3 regions of the Desulfothermus okinawensis JCM 13304 genome follow, and region 1 is predicted to be linked to each of the others. Evidence: riboswitches for the same ligand, from Rfam matches in the RefSeq annotation. Region 1 holds a riboswitch; each other region holds the start of a gene.

Evidence for each region. A riboswitch is a leader RNA that binds a small molecule or an ion and turns the genes downstream of it on or off. The one in region 1 is predicted to bind cobalamin.
Region 2: it holds a riboswitch for cobalamin, as region 1 does, so the genes downstream of both, ACYQ0O_RS01905 (sirohydrochlorin cobaltochelatase) here and ACYQ0O_RS07960 (DUF2162 family putative transporter) in region 1, are expected to answer to the same signal.
Region 3: it holds a riboswitch for cobalamin, as region 1 does, so the genes downstream of both, cbpB (peptide-modifying radical SAM enzyme CbpB) here and ACYQ0O_RS07960 (DUF2162 family putative transporter) in region 1, are expected to answer to the same signal.

What each region holds. Positions count from the first base shown of each region.
Region 1 is NZ_BAAIEW010000017.1:43,504-50,508, reverse strand. Features, by position in the region: gene ACYQ0O_RS07975 (cobaltochelatase subunit CobN) at 1-810, opposite strand, end outside; gene ACYQ0O_RS07970 (DUF2149 domain-containing protein) at 752-1,090, opposite strand; gene ACYQ0O_RS07965 (MotA/TolQ/ExbB proton channel family protein) at 1,087-1,710, opposite strand; gene ACYQ0O_RS07960 (DUF2162 family putative transporter) at 1,707-2,426, opposite strand; cobalamin riboswitch at 2,546-2,824, opposite strand; gene ACYQ0O_RS07955 (hypothetical protein) at 2,951-3,073, opposite strand; gene ACYQ0O_RS07950 (hypothetical protein) at 3,094-3,708, opposite strand; gene ACYQ0O_RS07945 (nucleoside recognition domain-containing protein) at 3,635-3,994, shown strand; gene ACYQ0O_RS07940 (nucleoside recognition domain-containing protein) at 4,001-4,609, shown strand; partial or broken gene ACYQ0O_RS07935 (IS256 family transposase) at 4,738-5,754, shown strand; gene ACYQ0O_RS07930 (FeoB small GTPase domain-containing protein) at 5,652-6,848, opposite strand; gene ACYQ0O_RS07925 (FeoA family protein) at 6,845-7,005, opposite strand, start outside.
Region 2 is NZ_BAAIEW010000003.1:23,624-30,628, reverse strand. Features, by position in the region: gene ACYQ0O_RS01920 (hypothetical protein) at 1-289, opposite strand, end outside; gene ACYQ0O_RS01915 (EAL domain-containing protein) at 539-1,789, shown strand; gene ACYQ0O_RS01910 (TolB-like translocation protein) at 1,790-3,271, shown strand; gene ACYQ0O_RS01905 (sirohydrochlorin cobaltochelatase) at 3,306-4,280, opposite strand; cobalamin riboswitch at 4,406-4,686, opposite strand; gene ACYQ0O_RS01900 (TatD family hydrolase) at 4,788-5,591, shown strand; gene ACYQ0O_RS01895 (KH domain-containing protein) at 5,740-5,979, shown strand; gene rnz (ribonuclease Z) at 5,980-6,912, shown strand.
Region 3 is NZ_BAAIEW010000035.1:24,088-31,092, reverse strand. Features, by position in the region: partial or broken gene ACYQ0O_RS12035 (DUF3387 domain-containing protein) at 1-1,342, shown strand, start outside; tRNA gene ACYQ0O_RS12030 (tRNA-Asn) at 1,518-1,593, opposite strand; gene cbpB (peptide-modifying radical SAM enzyme CbpB) at 1,692-3,062, opposite strand; cobalamin riboswitch at 3,295-3,494, opposite strand; gene feoB (ferrous iron transport protein B) at 3,538-5,712, opposite strand; gene ACYQ0O_RS12015 (16S rRNA (guanine(527)-N(7))-methyltransferase RsmG) at 6,036-6,701, shown strand; gene ACYQ0O_RS12010 (hypothetical protein) at 6,665-6,883, opposite strand; tRNA gene ACYQ0O_RS12005 (tRNA-Leu) at 6,957-7,005, shown strand, end outside.

The DNA of each region.
Region 1 (7,005 bases):
ATAGGAAATCCCTATAATAAAATCCACTTTATGGGGAAGTAGAAACTTCCTAACTCCCATGTAGGCTGGGAATCCATATACTACCATTACATTTATATTATTTGCCTCAAATTTTTGCACCAATTTTTTGATTAATGTATTATTTACCATAGAGCTATAATATGTAATTGCCACCCAAAAACCATGTTTTTTAAAATGCTTTGAACTTTTATACCATCTTAGATAATCTTCAATATTTGTAAAAAATTTGTCAGAGTAGGGATGAGCAATAAAAATTTTTGGAAGTATTTCAGGCTTTTTATATGATATCTTTACATTTAATTCTTTGTTTAGGACATATTTTAATAAATTTTCAGTGTTAGATGGAGATGGAAACAAAAAATATTTTATTATATTATTATCAAATATTAGTCTTTTTTCAGTAAAATATCCACCATGTTTTCCTCTCAATGAAATTATCTTTTTTTTATTAGATATCATGGAAATTATTTTTTTTGTGGCTGGATACATTATATCTACTAAAAACACATGGTATTTTCTTAAAAAGGATTTATCAATCTTCTTAAAATGTGATACCACCACAAAATCTATGTGTTTTTTTACATATATCTTTGGATATTTTTTATCTATATTATTTATAGCATGTAAAATTGGAGATGAGTAAGGTTCTCCTATTAAAAAAAGTATCTTGGAGTTTTTGGCATAGCAAATATTACTTAATACCACAAAAATAAAGAGTGAGAAAATAATTTTATTGGTTTTCTGGGATATAGATAATTCTACCATCTTTAAGCCTGTATGCTGTGCCAAGTTTTTCCCCTTCTCCCTGACCTATTTTTTTTGTAACCTTATATGCCTTTATAACCTTTCCCTTTTTTGTAATTATCTCCATTTTCACATGGTTATCTTTTTTTATTATGGTTATTTCTGTGTCTTTATTAAAAAAATCTGTTAAATGATAAACGCTTAAAAGAGCTAAAAGAAGACTTACAATAAATACTAGACCAAGATCAAAGAGGTTTGCAACTCCAGATAAGGGATCATCGTCAATATTAGAAAATTGATATCTCCTTGTTTTTAAGAATTTCATTTTAATACAATCCTCATAAAGGCCTCTGTGATTACCTCTATATACATGATATCTTCTTTAATCCATCTTTCCTTGATAATAGAGTAAAAGTAAGCAATAACTCCCAGGGCAAGCCCAACAACTGTTGTGGTAAAGGCAATAATTAAACTTGAAGATAACCGGGTAATGTCCCCTGAGCTAAGTGAACTAAGACCTGTTCCCATTGGAATAAGAGTGCCCATGAGTCCAAGACTTGGACCTATTCTAACTATCATTTTTATTCTGTTTAGTTCTGAAATCATATTTAATTCTGTATGTTGCAATAGATTTTCAACTGTTATATCAAGGAATCCATTTTTATTTTTTATTATATTATTTAATTTAAGCACATAATTTTTCACATTAAAGGTAAATTTATCAAGATATTGATCAGATAATTCTTTTTTACTGTCTATATCATTTAATAATATATCAATATTTAATGATTTTACTTTTCTTTTTCGTTCGACAAATTCAGATAAAAAATTACCTGAAACATACAAAATATAAATACCTAATATTACCAACAAAATCATTACAGGAAGCATCAGGGAAGATGAGATAACATATATAATAGTTTGTAAAATAGAGTTTATATTCATTTTATTAAATTCCTTTTATGAAAATAGCCAAATAATATTATAATAAGTGAGCTTATTATGATATACATATCTTTTAGACTAAATTTATGGCTTAAATTAGAATGCATTGATAGACGATAGATATTAGTGAGTTGTCCAATTTGTGGTGCAAGTAAATAAACCAATAAAAAATATATTCCTATAAAAATAAGTGTATATCCTAGAAAATTTATAAATGATACTTTCCTGTACCATCTAGTTAATATATCCAATAATATAAGGGTAAAAATTTGAATAGCTAAAAATATAAAATAAAAACTAATAAGATATTTGATATTATACTTACCAATAAATTTAAATAAAAAAGATAAAGTTAAGAATATAACTATCATACAAAGGGGACATGGTATTAATAAAAATAAATAGGCCTTTGTATTTTTTATTTCCTTACAAAGTATATTAATCCCCCAATATATCATGCCAAGTGCCATTATTAGATGGATGGACATTCCTGATTTTAAAAATCTTTCAAATAGAGGAAATATACTTGTTATATCAACGTATTTTATAATAAGATAAGATAAATAAAAGATAGAAAAATAGATAGCTACAGTAGTTCCCAGCATTGTATAATAATGCCTCTTGTTATTTTTTATATAATATAACCCCATGGCAGATTTTACCGCGAAAATTGATAGAGTAAATATTATTCCAATCAAAAATGACCTTATAATCATCCTTAAACTTTCCCTGAAAATAAAAAAATCCCTGAAATCCTACCAATTAGGACTTCAGGGATTTCCCGTTTTTATCCCCAAAGACTTATATTTTTAAGTCCCTTGCCCCGAAGGACCTTAAAAATATCCTTGCTCAGGCAGGTCTTCTGACTCAAAGGATCATCCTACTCGCTGCGCCTTCCCTCCCCCGCCACCTTTTTTAGCAAGGACATAGGCGAAGCCCAAAATTCTTGACCTTCACACACTGCTACTAGCAAATAGCAAGTCCTTCACTTGAAAAGGTGGCAGGAGAAGTGGCCTTATGCAGCTTTCGTCCCCTTATCACAGCCGCGGGCCGGTTCCGGAGTTTCACCGGATTCCCTTTTAAGCCTGACGGCACCTGAACAATTTTTTGTTTCTGCTTGGTTGAATCAATGCTTACAAAGATTAATTTTTGTTGTCAAGTTAGTTTGACAAAAGGATTTAATTAAATAACAGCCTCAATTCTTGTTACATTTTTATTGAACTAATTCAATTTCTTAAATTTATCCTATCCTTTTTATTTTGATTTTTGACTGGCTGTTAATCATACCATATTTTTTTGAATTCCATTTTTTCTTAATTATTTTGTCCCATAAATTAGATAAAAGATCTTTTCTAACACTCATCTGTTATCCCCCTTTTTTGTTTAATCATTAATAGACATGGGACATATGGAACTATTGCTACAACCATCACATCCTATATGTACTTGTTTTTTCAATGTCTCCACCTCTAAAATCTCAGCGCCTTTTGTTTTGAGAAAATAAAACAAAGCCATAAAAAATATGCATATTCCAATAATCCATGCAATTGATAAAATAGGGTGTTTATTAAATGTGGCAAGCTGATAAAATAGGGTAGATACTGACCAGGCAATGATTATTGTATATATTACAATAAAGGTTGTCCACCTTGGTCCTGCTTCCCTGTAGATTGTGGCAACTGCAACTAAACATGGGGGAATACCTATATTTTTATTTGCAATGTATCTTACCTTTATGTTTACTATTAATGTTGGAGGATGTTTTATTGATTTTTTTGATATTTTCTGTGGAACAGTATTCGTAGATGGTCTATCCCACTTACTAAGTAATTTCCATTTTCCAGCATGGATTATCACAATACTCGCCAATGGAGTAGGAGCGGGCATCCAGACTGTTGCAACCTTTATCCCCCCAATAGGATTTATGTTCCTGTGCCTTTCTATCTTAGAGGATTCAGGATATATGGCCAGGGCTGCTTTTGTTATGGACAGGCTCATGAGGGCAATTGGTCTACCTGGAAAGGCATTTATTCCAATGTTAGTTGGTTTTGGGTGTAATGTCCCTGCCATTATGGCAACCAGGACCCTGGAAAACGAAAGAGACAGGCTCATGACCATAGCCATGAACCCATTTATGTCTTGCGGCGCCAGACTCCCGGTGTACGCCCTATTTGCAGCTGCATTTTTCCCAACAGGGGGAACCAATTTAATATTTTCCCTGTATTTAATTGGCATCCTAATAGCCGTGATTACAGGTATCTTATTAAAAAATACTGTTTTATAGGGAGAGATTTCTTCATTTGTAATGGAACTTCCCCCCTATCACATGCCTACTCTTAAGGGCACTTTAATACACACTTATGACAGATTAAAGGTGTTTTTATTAAAGGCAGGTAAGGTAATTATTGTTATAGTAATGGTTTTGAGTTTCTTAAATTCCATTGGCACTGATGGAACATTTGGACATAAGGATACAGGTTCTTCTGTATTATCTCAGATCGGCAAGACCATAACCCCCATATTCCATCCCATTGGAATAGAAAAGGATAACTGGCCTGCTACTGTTGGGCTGTTTTCTGGTATATTTGCAAAGGAAGCAGTGGTAGGGACACTTAATTCCCTCTATGGAGCTGAGGCCAAATCAAAAACTAATGAGGAGACTGAAACATTTAGTTTGATTCAAGGGATAAAAGATGCATTTAACTCAATTCCTGAAAACCTATCAGGACTTATGGCTTCAATTACTGATCCCCTTGGAATTAGTTCTGCAACAAATGAAGGGCCTGAGGATGTGGAAAAGGCTACTTTTCAAATTATGCAGACCCATTTTCATGGAAAAGTAGGGGCATATGCCTATCTTCTCTTTGTACTCTTATACATCCCATTGTTTGGAAGTTAAAATAATTTTGTGTAAAGAGGGAATAGATGATAATATGGAGAACATAAAAGGGTATGGAAAAAAAAGATAGAGGTTCCCTATAGGGAACCTCTGCGAAAAACTCACTCCAAAACAAAATAAGTAAAATAATGAATAAAGACACGTTAAACAATCTCTTAGATGAATTAATACAAAACCTGATATCTGGCAAGTTATCTTCCCAAGATTTCTATGAAAAAATTAAACTCTCTGTAGTTCCTTTGATCCTTAATACCATTATGAAGGAAGAGAGGAATATTTACTTAAAAGAAAACACAGAAGAATATGCTAATGGTTTTTATCCAAGAACCCTGTATCTAAATAACACTCCTTTAAAAGTTAATATCCCTCGCACAAGAACTTCCAGCTTCTTTCCATCCTCTATTCCAAAATATAGTAGGTATCTTCCACAGGAATACTCCCATATCGTAGAAAGCCTATTTTTATCTACCAGTTCTATAGAAGCTTTAAAAGCTTCTCTTAAGAAACTAAATCTCCCTTTTTCTTCAGAAGAAATAAATAACATTACAAACAGGCTTTCAACAGAATTTCAGGACGTTATCACAAGGGAACTTTCTTCTCATTGGTTTGCTGTTTTTATAGATGCAAAAACTTTAGATGTAAAAGAAGATAATAAAGTAAAAAAAATGGTGTTATTAACTGCCGTAGGTGTTAATATGGAAGGCAAAAAAGAGGTTATAGGATCAAAACTCTTTGAAGGAAATGAAAATATTACTGTCTGGAGAGAATTTCTTTTAGACCTTAAAGATAGAGGTCTATTAAGGGTACTTCTATTTGTAACAGATAACTTTCCTGGCTTAACTAAACTCATAAAAGGACTTTTTCCCCTATCAATGCATCAATTATGCATTGTTCATCTAATAAGAAATGCAAAACTCCACCTCTCCAAGGATGAATACAGATATTTTAAAGAGGTGATAAGAGATATAGAAAATGCAAAAACTTTTGATAATGTCTATACATTATTTATGGAAATGATAGAGAAAATTAAATCCAAACATCCTCATTTCTCTAAAGAACTTAAATCAAAAGCCGAACACTTTCTAACCTTTACACGTTTTCCTGAACAGTTGAGATCCAGACTAAAATCAACCAATGCATCAGAAAATCTCCATAAAGAACTTGAAAAAATAATATTAAATACTGGAGGATATTTCCAAAGTAAAACAATATTCCATGCTAAATGGCACGTCTTTCTTAAAAAATTACATGCTAATAAATGGCAAAAACCAGAGCCAAAATTTAAAAGCGCACTCCCAAAATTACACTCTATGTTCCATAAAACTTTTGAAACCGATAATTCCTCCTTGGAGAATTTATATGCCTTTACACAAAATTCTTGACAAGTGCCCAAATAACGATTTAAAACAATTGAATCAATTCTATCAGTAATAGATTTTTTTAATGTCTCTTTTTTCTTTATTGCATTCTGGCATAAACTTTCTATGGCCATATATCTTGATGACGCTACAAAGGCATCCATATCCATGTCTGTTTTTTCTTTAATACTATTATTTGTTTCATCTAGATAAGAGCTTAAATCATCCTGTATGTATGAATTAATAGTATCATCTCCCTCTAATAATTTTATTGAAATCCAATCTTTATTTGGTACATTTATATCATCGGATATATAAGACTTTACTTTTTCTATTGCCCATTTTAATGGAGGGTTATAATTTATCTCAAAATGGCTTTTTTCTTTATTAGATACCACAGTTACAATTGTCTCTTTTAATTTATCAATACCTTCACCTTTTTTGGCAACAATTGGAACAACAGGACATTTTAAGGTTTTAGCCATTGCCTGTATATCAATTGTAGTCCTCTGTTTTTCTACTATATCCATCATATTTAATGCAATAATAACATGAACTCCCATTTCCAGTAACTGAAATGTAAGATATAAATTTCTCTCCAGGTTAGATGCATCTACTATATTTATTATTACATCTGCCTCGCCAGATAATATGTAGTCCCTTGCAATGGTCTCATCCAGGGAAGTTGCTGATAGGGAATATATCCCTGGAAGGTCCACCACGTTTACCTTTGTGTTCTTAAAGTTAAATTGACCTGTCTTTTTTTCTACTGTAACCCCAGGCCAGTTTCCCACTTTAAGATTTGCACCTGTAAGCTGATTAAAAAGAGTGGTCTTTCCACAATTGGGATTTCCAACAAGGCCAATTGTAATACTCTTCATCTCTCCCTCCTTTTTACCAGTAATATATTTGCTTCTTGTTTTCTTAGGGATAGATTAAATCCCCTTACACTAATCTCCACAGGATCTCCCAATGGAGCAATTCTCATTACTTGAAATTCAGACCCTATAGTGAGCCCCATTGCAAAAATCCTGTCTA
Region 2 (7,005 bases), on a different contig from region 1:
TATCTATCTGCATATTGTTTTGATAAGGTGCCCACATGCCCATGGCATTCATACCAGACAGTACCATTACCTCCACTTTTTTATTTCCCTTTAAGTATTCTTTTTGCGCACTAACCATGTCTCCCATTGGAGTGGCTTTAGCATTCATGCCATCACACTTACCCGAGCTCCATCCTGAAACACTCCTCAATTGGGCACAGATTTCAGTATAGGATGGCATTGAAAAACCATAAGAAGAACAACATATAAAAATAAAAGTAACCAGCAAGACCCTAAAAATTTTTACCATAACCCCTCCCACTGTAATTTAAAGTTCAACCATTTGTTTAAAGCCAACCATTAATTTTTTATACCATATTAATAATTTTTTAAAGAAAAAAATTTATGATTGAATGAAAACTTTTTTCATTACCTCTCCAACTTGACATATGCAAATAATTGGATGCATTATATTTCATAGTGACAATAAAAATATCGAATAACTTCAATTAATAAAACTAATCATATAATATTTAAATCAAACTTACAGGAGATTTCCGTGAAACACTTACTTCCCAAGATAAAGAAAAAAACTTATAATGTAAAAAAGAAATATTTATCAAGGATAAAAAGAAGCGAATGTATAATAGCCCATATTGATGTATGTAATTTTTCATTTCTTGGATTTAAATATGGATTTAAAACTACAAATAAAATTTTGGAAATTTTGTGTGAAAGAATTATAAAATATTTAAGAACAAATGATTACCTAGAAAATATATATGCAGATGACTTCATTTTAATTTTATATGGAAATATTGACCAATGTAAATTAAAATTAAAAAGAATTGAAAATGAATTAAAAAAGCCAATATCTATTGACATCTCAGATTCTATTATCAGATTAGATTATAGAATTGCAGTAATTTGTTATCCATATGATTTTCAAGACATTGAAATTGCTGTTAATTATTTAATATTATTTGCAAAATATATAAAGAATCAAAATTTAATTGGAACCTACTATTTAGACAAAATGACTTTTCCAATATTTAACAAACTAATTAAATTTACTGATTTTATATCAAGTAAAGACTTCTCAAAATATATAGTTCCATCACTTCAAGGTATATGGGATTTAAACACTAATAAATTATTTGGGTATGAAGTATTAAGCAGAATATTATATGAAGGGAAAACTTACAATGCATCACAATTTATTGACGTATTAGAATACTTTAAAATGAACTTAAAAAGTGATGAAATTATAATTAATAAAGCCTTACAACATAAATTGGAAACAAAAGATTCTCATGTCTATTTTTTTAATATTATCCCAAAATATTTTTATCAATATATGGAAATGTTAACTAATATTTTTGAAAACTTTAAAAATCTTTCCATGAATCTAGAACAAATCTGTATAGAGCTCATAGAAATCTCAGAATTTTCAGAATTTGAAGATATAAATATTACTATTTTAAAATTAAAGGAAAAATACGGAGTCAAATTTGCCATTGATGATTTTGGATCTGGATTCTCAAATCTAAATGTGTTTACTTCACTTCATGTGGATTTTCTAAAGATCGACAAGGAATTGATTAATAAAACTGCCACCCAACCAATAACTGGCTATCTTTTAAAATCAATCTCAGAGTTATCTTTGTTTAGGAACATAGCCCTTGTGGGAGAGGGAATAGACTCCCCCCAAAAACTGAGGTTAATCAACAAACTAGGATTTGACTATGCCCAAGGATTTTATTTATCTAGACCAGAGATACCACAAAATTTTCTAAAAATGGAGGTTTAAATGAAACTAAAAAAAATTATTCTCCTCACCTTGGCATTAACATACTTACTGACCGCAAAGTTATATGCCACCACGTTAAAAGAACAGGTCTTCTTTAAAGGGACATGCCCTGTTGGTTATTCATTGATCCCGGCATCAGTAGTTCCTTCACCTGACTTAAAACACATTGGATTTGTTTGCATATCAAAGGACAAAGAGAAAATGATCGCTGTGGTGGATGGCAAAAAAACAATTGAGTTTTCCAGAATTGCCAAGGGATACCCCCGATTTTCTCCAGATGGGAAAAATTTTTTGGTTATGGGAAAGATCAAAGACAGGGCCTATGTCTTATATAATAACCAATTGTCTGAGGGATTTGATGAGGTGTACAATGCCCAATTTACCCCTGATGGGAAAAAGATAATATTCATTGCCACCGCAGATCAGAGGGAATTTTTAGTGGTAAATGGAAATCCCTGGAAAGGCTATAAGGCCGTAGCTGAAAAAATATCACCTGTAATTAGCCCTGATTCAAAAAAAATTGCCATTGTGGCTTTAAAAGACAATGGCAAATCAACCATTTGTCTAAACAACCAGGAACTTAAAGAATATGACCTTGTTTTAAAGCCCCATTTCAGCCCAGATTCCAGACACATTGCCTATGCTGTTAAAATAAAAGACAAATACAGTGTTGTCATGGACGGAAAAATAGTTGGAGGTTCTTCTTATGATGAAGTAAAAGACATAGTGTTTAGTGCTGATTCAAAACACATTGCCTTTGTTGGAAGGATTAATAGGGATTTTTTTGCAGTTATAGACGGAAAAGAATCTAAAGCCTATCAATTTGTTGGGACCCCCATATTTTCATATAATGGTAAAAACATTGCCTTCATGGGTTATGAAGACAAAAAAATGTTTATTGTGTTAGATGGAAAACAAGGACCTAAATTGGATCAAATTGGAGTTTACTTCTTTTCAAAGGGAAGTGAGCTTTTTTATATGGGGGTTAGAGAAAAAAAAGGAGCTGTTTTTATAAATAATAAACCTCAAAAATTTTATGACTCAGTAGGCCTACCAGTGGTATCCAGTGATGGAAAACATGTAGCCTATAGGGCCAGAAAGGGAAAAAGGTGGTTTATTGTACTGGATGGAAAAGAAGGTAAAGGCTACGACTTTGTAAGGCGTCCTAAATTCTCTAATGATGGGAAACACCTGGCATACATTGCTGTGAAAAATAAGAAGTATTTTATAGTACTAGATGGTGTGGAGGGCAAAACATATACATGGACTGATTTTCCCTATTTTTCTAAAGATGGAAAGCACATAACCTATGTGGCAAGCAATGGTAAAAGTACGTTTATGGTAGTGGATGGAGTAGAGGCAAAAGAAAAATTTCTTGGATTTCTCAAGGGACTACCATTATTTTTTGAAAAAAACTGCGTAATTGGACAGGCAATCAGAATACCAGGACCCAAATTCTATGTAACGGAAGCATGTTTCTAAAGAATAGAGGGGAGTAAAATCTCCCCTCTATTCTTTAATCTAAATCAATCCCATTATCTTTTGCTGCTTGCCTTACATGTTCTACAATTATTTTTACTATCTCGGGATTCTCGCCCAGGCCTTTTATTACTGGATAGACTTTAATCCCTTTGGATTTAATCACAGATTTCCAGGAATCTTTATCATTTCCTGCCATGTCATTATTTGCATGGTCACCTGCCACCATCATAAGTGGCTTTAGCACCACCCTCTTTACCTTGCAGTGGACCAGTCCAGATACCACATCCTCTAAAGTAGGAAATCCTTCAACTGTACCAATGAATATCTTTACCCCAGGATACATCTGTCTCATCTTTTTTTGAAGCTGAGCATAGATACCTGTTGAGAAAAATTCATTTCCATGTCCCATATATACCAGGGCCGCGTGTTTTTTCTTCGCATACATAACATCATCCTTAAGGGCCTTTGCTGTCTTTTCAATATCTTCAATATAGTCGTGTTTTGGACCCCACATACCTGTTATTGGACGTCCAATAACCAATTTTTCAAAGGGCATATATTTTTTCTTTAGTGTCTTAATGGAATTTAGTCCATTTATATATGAACTTAGGTCCATAAACTCTTCACCTGCGTAGAAATGAGTTGGCTGAACAATAATTGTCCTATATCCCTCATCTTGCAAATCAGCAATGGTTGCAAGGGGACCCTTTACATGGAGTATATCACTTGGGATATCCTTTCTATTTTTCCATTTAGGATCGTTCTGCCTTTTATGCCAGATTTTTCTTATAATATTTGAAGTAAATGCCATTTTCACCTCAACAGAGGGAAAGTCCTTCTCTATTGCCTCCTTTACATTGATAAGAGACTTTAGCGCTTTGGGATACGTGGTACCAAATGCTGCAACCACGATTGCAGTTTTTGATTTTTGATTTTGCATAGCCATTCCCCTGCCCAGGATCAATGTTGATAAAATAATTGCTACAAATAAAACCCTTAAAAACCTCATGCCAGCTACCTCCTTTTAAAAGATAATTAAAAATAAAAAAACCCTTTAACTGGACACAAATCCAGTTAAAGGGTTGCACCCGAGTTTTCTTCACCCTTAAAGGCTAATCTGTCCCTGGCAGATTATGAAAAAAAATTATTGTGGCAGGTCTTCTGACTCCAGGATCATCCTACTCACTGCTCCTTCCCACCCCGCCACCTTTTCAAGTGAAGGACCTGCTATTTGCTAGTAGCAGTGTGTGAAGGTCAAAAACTTTTGTCTTCACCTACGTCCTTGCTTAAAAAGGTGGCGGGGAAGTGGCCATCTGCAGCTTTCGTCCCCTGTCACAGCGGCCGGGACCGTGCCAGATTTTCACTGGCTTCCCTTTTAAGCCCATAATTTGGGCACCACAAAATGGCTAATAATTTTTCATTTTCAAATAGTCAATAGTTTTATTTAAATATTATGATTTGACAATATTCTTAATTGGATTTTAGAATTCCCCATCAACTATAATGGAGGGATGAGATGATAGTTGCAATTGACTCCCATATGCATGGGGATATCTTGATAAAAAGAGACAGAGATTTCCCCCAAAAGTACTATTCCAACAATATTGGAGGTATTGTTTGGGCGTATAATGATAAAATCAAAGATATATCCCAATATGCCCAATACTGGGACTATTTAGCAAAAATCACAAGGAATATATCTAAAGTCAATTCTCCTTTTTTTTATAAAGTGGGAATACATCCCAGGACTATTTGCAGGGAATTGAAGGACAAACAGAATCTACCCACTGAAATAAAAAAGGCCCTAGAAAATAGCATGAAAGATCCTAAATGTCTTGGTATAGGAGAAATAGGTCTAGATGGATACGACCAAGACCAAGAAAAGATATTTATTGAACAACTAGATTGGTGCATAAACTATTTGCCAGAGAATAAAAGAATTGGGATTCATACACCGAGAAACAACAAATACGAGATTACCAAAAAAACTTTGGAAATCTTAAGTAATTATAATGCGCTTCACAAGCAAATAGTAATTGATCATGTTGAACTAAGTACCATTGAATTATTAAAAAATATCCATGTCCATATAGGAATTACCTTACAACAAGGAAAATCTAGTAAAGAAGATGTAGAATCCATAGTAAATATGAATCTCTACGACATAAACAAAATACTATTAAATAGTGATGGGGGACAAAAAATCTCCAAAGAATACATACAATTCGTCAAAGAAAATGGTCTAAAGCCTCGGCAGAAATCTCAACTCTTAAAAGATAATGTTATATCCTTTTACAACCTGAATAAACAACTAAACTAAAAGTAGGTCAACACAACATATGTAAAAGCGAGCATCTACCCTTGCAAAAATGCAGACTAGAGTATAAAATCTACTAAGTTAATCATCCAATTTTGGATTGGTTTTTTGGCTCTTTTTTGTCTCACCTTTAACAAGAGAGTGGATAGTGATGAAAGAATTTGTTGAAAAGCTTGTAAAGGAAATTGTGGACAGGCCAGAAGAGGTAGTAATAGAGGAAAATTTAGAGAATGTACGCATGCCTCTTCTAGAACTAAAAGTGGCCAAGGAGGACATGGGTAAGGTTATAGGCAAAAGGGGGAAGATGATAGAAGCACTAAGGGTCTTAGTTGCTGCTGCATCTAAAAAACACAAAAAAGAATATCAACTGATAGTTGTGGATCAAGACTAAATGGGCCAAAAAAAACTGGTGGTACTGGGAACAGCTTCACAGGTTCCCAGTACCTTTAGGAATCATGTGGGACTTTTTCTAAGATGGGATAAAGAGGACTTTTTATTTGATCCTGGAGAAGGAACGCAACGTCAGATAATTAAATTTAAGGTTCCAATAAATAGAATAAAAAAAATCTTTATATCCCACTTCCACGGGGATCACTGCCTTGGTTTACCTGGAATAATCCAGAGGCTTTCACTCAATCAAATAAAACATCCTGTGGAAATAATATACCCAAAAGAGGGAGAGATTTTTTTAAGAAATCTCATAAATGCAGCTATATTTCACAACAATCTCAATATTATTCCAAGGCCAGTGAAAAGTGAGGGACCAGTGGAAATCTCAGGGGAAATTTTGGTGTATGCATACAAACTGGACCATGGAATTGATTGTTATGGATACCGTATATGTGATCCACCTAGATGGAACGTAATCCCATCCAAGTTACCAAAAGATTTCCCACCACAGGCAATTGGAGATTTAAAGGACAAAGGTACAGTTGAATTTAAAGGGAAAAGGATCTTTTTACAAGAAGTGGCAGTACCCAAAAAGACCCAGATCTTTTCCTATATTATGGACACAAAGATGTGTGATACCACATACAAAATAGCAAAAAATGCCGATATTTTGGTGTGTGAATCCACTTATCTTTCAACAGAAAAGGACCTTGCTGAAAATTACAATCACCTAACTGCCTCACAAGCAGCTGAAATTGCAAAAAAAAGTGAGGTAGATAAACTCATTCTCACTCATTTCTCACAGAGATATAGTAGCAATGAGCCCTTTGAAGAAGAAGCAAAAAAGATCTTTAAAAATACCATTGCAGCTATTGACGGGATGGAAATTAAGTTTTCTGCTGTAAAGAGAGACTATAAAGTTAAGCAACAATAAAGAAGGGTTATTCTGAAATTTTTCCTAAATATATAACCCAAGTTTATCAAAACGATAAACTTGGGTTATATAAAAGATAACACCCTTTAGTTT
Region 3 (7,005 bases), on a different contig from region 1:
TGAGTTAAAAAAAGGAAAAATAAAGGTTGTGATGACAACATCATCTTCAGATGGACCTGAAATTTCAAAATTTTATTTAACAAAAGAACAGAGAAAAATCCTTGCAGATAGATTTAAGGACCCAGAAGACGAGCTAAAGCTTGTAATAGTTGTAGATATGTGGCTAACAGGTTTTGATGTGCCCTGTCTCCACACTATGTATATTGATAAGCCAATGAAAGGCCATACCTTAATGCAGGCAATAGCAAGGGTAAATAGAGTTTATAAGGATAAAACAGGTGGGCTTATAGTTGACTATATAGGTATAGCTTCAGATTTAAAAGAGGCTTTATCTTTTTATGCAGAAAGTGGTGGCAAAGGAGACCCTGCTAAACTACAGGAAGAAGCACTAAGGATAATGTTTGAAAAGTTAGAAGTCGTCAGGGATATGCTTTATGGTTTTGACTACAAAAGATATTTTAATGCAGATACTTCCCAAAAGCTCAATATCATACTTGAAGCAGAAGATTTTATCCTTGGGCTTGAAAATGGGAAAAAAAGATATGTTGATGCTGTTACTGCACTGTCAAAGGCCTTTGCAATAGCAGTGCCCCACCCTGAAGCCATGAAAGTAAAAGAGGAAGTAGCGTTTTTTCAAGCTGTAAAATCAAGGCTTATAAAATTTAACACAAAAAATGAAGGAACCATTGAAAATTATCAGACAGCAATAAAACAGATTATAGACAAAGCCATATCCTCAAATGGTGTTATTGACATATTTGATGCAGCAGGATTGAAAAAGCCTGATATTTCAATTTTATCTGATGAATTTTTAGAAGAGATAAAAGAGTTAAAACATAAGAATTTGGCAATTGAAACCTTAAAAAAACTTATTAATGATGAAATCAAAGGACGAATGAAAGTAAATTTTGTAAAAAGTAAATCCCTTATGCAATCCTTGGAAGATTTAATAAGAAAATATAACAATAAAATTTTAACAGCAGCTGAAGTTATAGATGAGCTTATAAAACTTGCAAAAGAGATAAAAGAAAGTGATAAAGAGCCAGAAGAAATGGGATTATCTGATTATGAGTATGCCTTTTATTGTGCAGTTGCTGATAATGAAAGCGCAAGAGAACTTATGGGAAAAGAGAAACTCAGAGAACTTGCTACTGTTTTATTTAATAAAGTAAAGAAAAACACAAGCATAGATTGGACAATAAGGGAAAGTGCAAGGGCAAAATTAAGGGTCATCATCAAAAGAACCTTAAGGCAATTTGGCTATCCTCCAGATATGCAGCAGCTTGCCACGGAAACTCTTTTAAAACAGGCAGAGCTTATAGCAAATGAGTTGGTCAATTAAGGCAGTTTAGATAGGAATGTACCCTTTGTTTCAACCCAAGCAATTAAAAATGGTGGTTTGCAAAGAAACTTCCCCCCAAAGTCTCCACCCCAATCTCGCAAAAGGTGACTAATTTCAAAACCAAAAAAGCCACCTAGAGACTCTCTCTAAGTGGCCTTAATTATTTTGCTTTTTCTGGCTCCCCGGGGCGGACTTGAACCGCCAACATGGTGATTAACAGTCACCCGCTCTGCCGCTTGAGCTACCGGGGATCAATGCAACGAGAGTTGATTATATTGATTTTCTTTTCCAAGTCAAGAACAAATTTTTTAGAAAAATTTGTAAATAGTGGTCCACAGCCTCATAATGTTTAAGCAAAATTATAAGTACATTCAGTTTCCTCTTCCCAGCCATCCCAGAGATAGGCGTTTTCCCTGCCAAGGGATATCACCTTAAAGGCATATCTAATAAGTCCTTCGTAGAAATTACAAAATGGTGCAACGGTGTTTAGATCTCCATTGAGCATATAGACCTCTGCTGGACAGGGAGCACCACAAAAATGTCTCACAGCACAGGATTTACATGGTTCTATCTTTTCAACCATTCTACTGGTCACCATCTTAATCTGGTCTCTTTTCAGGATATCAGATATGGAATCATCCTTTATGTTTCCCGCCTTAAACTCTGGTATGCCAATAAATTCACTACACGGGAAGATATCTCCATTGGCAGCCAGTGCAAAAAAACACCTTCCTCCACCACATGGAGATATATCACACATAAGTCTCCTACCAGTAGGTCCCAGGATTCCTGCAAGGATATTTGCGAAGTTGGCTACTACTACCTTTCTCCCTGAAGTTTCATAGAGCTCATAACTATAATCCAGTGCCTCTGTGATTTCCTTTAAAAACACCATGTCATCTGGTTTAGAGAGTCTTCCACCTTCCTGGGTACAACGAACGGGATTTAGCATGATCACTGGAACACTTAGATCAAAATAGAACTTAACCAGGTCCTTTAGCACTGACACATTGTATTTTGTAACAGTGGTAATCACATTGTATGCAGGATAATCTGATAGTTTTTCAATAACTTCAACTACCTTTTTAAACCCACCTTTTCCCGACCAACTCTTCCTTGTGGTATTGGCAAGCTCCTCCACTGGAGCGTCCAGGGATATACCAAGTCCAACCTGATTCTCCTTAATAAACCTAAGGTCCTCATCATTTAAAAGGGTCCCATTTGTCTGTATGCCAAAGAGAAAGTGGTCTTTGTATTTTGATATCCCCTCAAAAACAGCCTCTTTTGCCATCATTGGTTCAGCACCGTGGAATATCACCTGGGGTTTGGCCTCATCTCCAAGGACTTCTTTAAAAAAGGATAGGAGCTTTCCCAGATGGGAACAGACCTCTTCACCACTCATTGAAATGCCGTTTTTCCTCCTATCCCTGGGGAGATAGCAGTAGGTGCAGTCAAAATTACACCTATCTGTGGGGTTAAAGTAAACAGCAGATGGAGGCAGCTTGAACCTGAGATTCTCCATCTCCTCTTTGAACTCCTTCTCCTTTTTGAGGAAGTCCTCTGTAAGTCTCCCTCCAAGCACCTCTGGAAGCTCAGATGAATCTATAATTGCCCAGAATCCACTATCTCCTTCAACAACAGCAACCCTATCAGCTACCCCTATTTCCAGGACAGAAAATCTGGGACCATAACCGGTATTCACATATGTTGTTTTATTCATAAGCTACCACTTACCTATTTCTTGGCCTTTGGGGTCAAGAGGATATAGTGGGAAAGACCGGTATTTTTCCCTAGTTTTTTGCACCTGCGACGATAGGATATAACACTTTTCTTCATGGCTCATACCTCCTTTTTTTTGACCTTTTTTGCTGTGGACCACTATTTTTTGCCAAATAAAAAAGGGACCCAGGAAAACACATTTGTCTTCCCGGGTCCCTTTACCATCAGGACTCCGAAATATATATCCCCTAACAGGTCTTCTGGCTCTCGGATCATCAGTATGCCCCACGGCCTTCCCCCCAAGGTGGACCTTGAGAGTGACCGGACCAGGATAAACACCTGATCCCTAGGCAGGACAACCTCCCCGATTACAGCGGCGGGACCGCCACGGATTTTCACCGTGTTCCGAGATGTTAGGAGACATCTCTCATTTATTTTTTATCTGTCTAATAAAATTCCCAACAAAAGTCAATGGGCTAAAAAAACCTTATGCCTACTTGATAAATTAACACAGAGACCAAAAATGCAGTTATGGTATTAAAAGTCACGGAAAATACAGCCCATTTCCAATTTGATTCCTGGGCAATGGTAACAAGGGACACAAAACATGGAGCATAAATTAGGACAAAGACCATAAAACTTATGGCCTTGATATTATTCCAGTTTGGATCACTTGCTATCCTCTTTGATAAAGAAGAGGAGTTGTCCACATCAACTTCCCCTAAAGAATAAGCAGTTCCAAGGGTAGAAACAATTACCTCTTTGGCAGCAATACCCCCTAAAAGGGCAATATTACTCCTCCAGTCAAACCCGGCTATTTTTGTTACATTCTCCACCATTATACCCAATCTTCCTGCAAAGGAATTTATAAGTGATATCTTCTTCTTCTCTCCCTTTAATTTTTGTATTTGTTGTAAAATCTCATTTTTTTTCTCCTGGGTGATATCAGTTTTAGAGATCTCCATCTCTAAAATCTCCAGCTTCTTGTTAATGGGATCTATTAATTTTTTAGGAGGAGATGGAAAGCTCATACCTGCCCAAATTATAATAGAGATCAGTAAAATAACTGTTCCAGCCTTTCTCAAATATTGCCAGACCCTCTCCCATGTGTGGATAATAAGGCCCTTTAACGTTGGTAGCCTATAAGGTGGAAGTTCCATCACAAAGGGAGTGGATTCTCCTGGAATTACAGTGGTTCTAAATAACTTGGCTATAACAAGTGCCCATAGCCAGGAAAAAATGGTCAAAGCAAACATAATCTTGTCACCGCTTTTTGGGAAAAAAGCCCCAGCAAGGAGCAAAAAAACAGGGACCTTTGCTCCGCAGGAAAAAAATGGTGCCGTTAGAATAGTTGCTATCTTCTCCTTGGGTCCCCTGAGCGTCCTGGTGGCCATTATTCCTGGAACAGCACACCCTCCGGGAATTCCCCCGGAAATGATAAAGGGCATCACAGAATATCCGTGGAGACCAAATATCCTTAAAACCCTATCCAGCATATAGGCCATCCTGGCCATGTACCCACTGTCTTCTAAAAAGGCCAGTATGAAAAACATTATCATTATAAGAGGAACAAAGCTCATAACCCCACCAACACCATCTATGATCCCGGAAACAACAAGAGATTTAAAAAAACCCGGCGGAAGGTATTTGGATGCAACATTAGACAGTAGCCCAAAAAACTTCTCAATCAATGCAAGGGGATATTCCCCAAACAAAAAAGTCATCTTGAACATAAGATAGAGGACAAATACCATAATGAGTGGACCAATGAACCTATGGGTAAGCACCTTATCTATTTTATCAGATATATCCAATCTATCAGTATCAAAACGCCTTTTTATCACTCCTTTTAGTAAAGAGTTTATATATCCATACCTATAATCAGCGATTATGGCTTCTGGCACAGTGTTTAGGGTCTTCTCACAGTGTTTTGATACCTCTTTTGCAAGTGCTTTTAACCCACTAGACACACCTTTATCTTGCTTATCCCCCTTGCACAATATATCTTCATCCTCTTCCAAATACTTCAAAGCTATCCAGCGAGGAGGATATTTTTCAGTTAAAAAGTTACTTTCTCTTATAAGTTCTGACATTTTTTCAATTACAGGATCCAAATCTGGTCCATAAGAAATAGTAATAGGCACCCAATCCCTTTCATTAATGGAACATTCAACCACTTGTTCAATTAATTCATTTTTCCCTATCCCCTTTTTGGCCACCATGGGCACCACAGGACATTTCAAAAGGGAAGAAAGTCTGTCAATATCTATCTCCATACCCTTCTTTTTTACCTCATCCATCATATTTAAAGCCAGGATTAGTGGAACACCAAGTTCCATAAACTGTACAGCTAAATACATGTGTCTCTCTAAATTTGTGGCATCAATAACATCAACAACTAGAGAAGGTTTCTCATTTACAATAAAATTCCTGGCCACCAACTCTTCCTGGGAATAGGCAGTGAGAGAATAGGTTCCTGGAAGATCCACAATCCTCAGAGTCACTTCGCCATGTTTTACATATCCCTCCCTCTTCTCAACTGTAATACCTGGATAATTTCCAACATGCTGCCTAGCGCCAGTAAGTAAATTAAAAAGCGTGGTCTTACCAGAATTGGGGTTCCCAGCAAGGGCAATTGTAAATTCTTTCATATATCCTCCTAGTTCCTTTAATGGAGAAATTAGATAAACCTAACTTTGTTTGATAGTCAATAATTTTTTTAAGTATCTGCCTATTTCTTTAGCTCCGATTATTGATTGGGTTATGGATCAAGTGAATAGTGATTAGTTATTAGTCTTTAGTTATTAGTAGAAGGTAGAAGGGTGAAGGGTGTATGTGAAAGTGTGAGTGGGGGTGTATGTGTGAGTATAGGGAAGTTACAGACCACAGACACAGATCACATACACAGACACAGCATGGAATAAGCAGAAAACATTATTGTCTTGTTTAAGTACTTTCTTTAAAATAAAGACCCATGGACAAAAAGGCTCTTGAAAGATATATCTTAAAAAAAATAAATCATGAAGCAAATCTCAGTATAAATATCCATTCATACCATACAACAAAATTATGCACTTTTATATTTAATTTAAGCAAATGGGCAGAAAAAGCCAACATGGTTGGCACCAAGGAACCCAGACTAATCTTTGACGAGCTTATTTTAGATTCCATATACCTGGCAGATTTTTTTAACATAACCTCCCCATTTTCAAACCATTATAACCAGTTCAAGATGCTGGATATTGGGGCAGGAGCAGGTATACCTGGCATTCCTTTCAGGATTCTGTATGAAAATGGAGATTATCTCATGGTGGAACCTAGAAAAAAAAGGGGAGTTTTCATAAATTTAATGATAAATTTCCTACAAATAAAGAATACAGGACTTTTTTTGGGAAACATTGAAGAACTGAGAGAAAAGGACTTTGATCTTTGTCTCTCAAGGGCATTTTGTCCCTGGGACAAATTTTTAAAATTATCTAAAAAGTATGTAAAGGATAATGGTTATGTGTTAATTTTTTCTAACCATCCCTGGCATAAAGACAACTTGCAGGGCTTTCGTTTCATAAAGGAGTATTCATATATATTATCTTCAAACAAAAGCCGTTATTTTTGGCTATTTTCAAAAAAGGCCCCAAGTTGAGTGTTTTTAAATATAATTTTGGTGGCTGCTTCATCTGCAACCTCCCCAAGGTCCATGAGCTTTTCCAAAAAATCCAGGATCTCATACCTCCTTTCTTCAGTAGAATACTCAAAGTCCTGGGCCAAGTTTCCAGAACGGATATACTCAATTAGTTCATCAATATATTTTTCATTTAAAATCATCCAACAACCCCTTTCAATTAAAAATCTACACTTGACACCTAACAACTATTTAAATATAAATCATCCATCTCACGCCGGGGTGGCGGAATTGGAAGACGCACGGGACTCAAAATCCCGCGGGC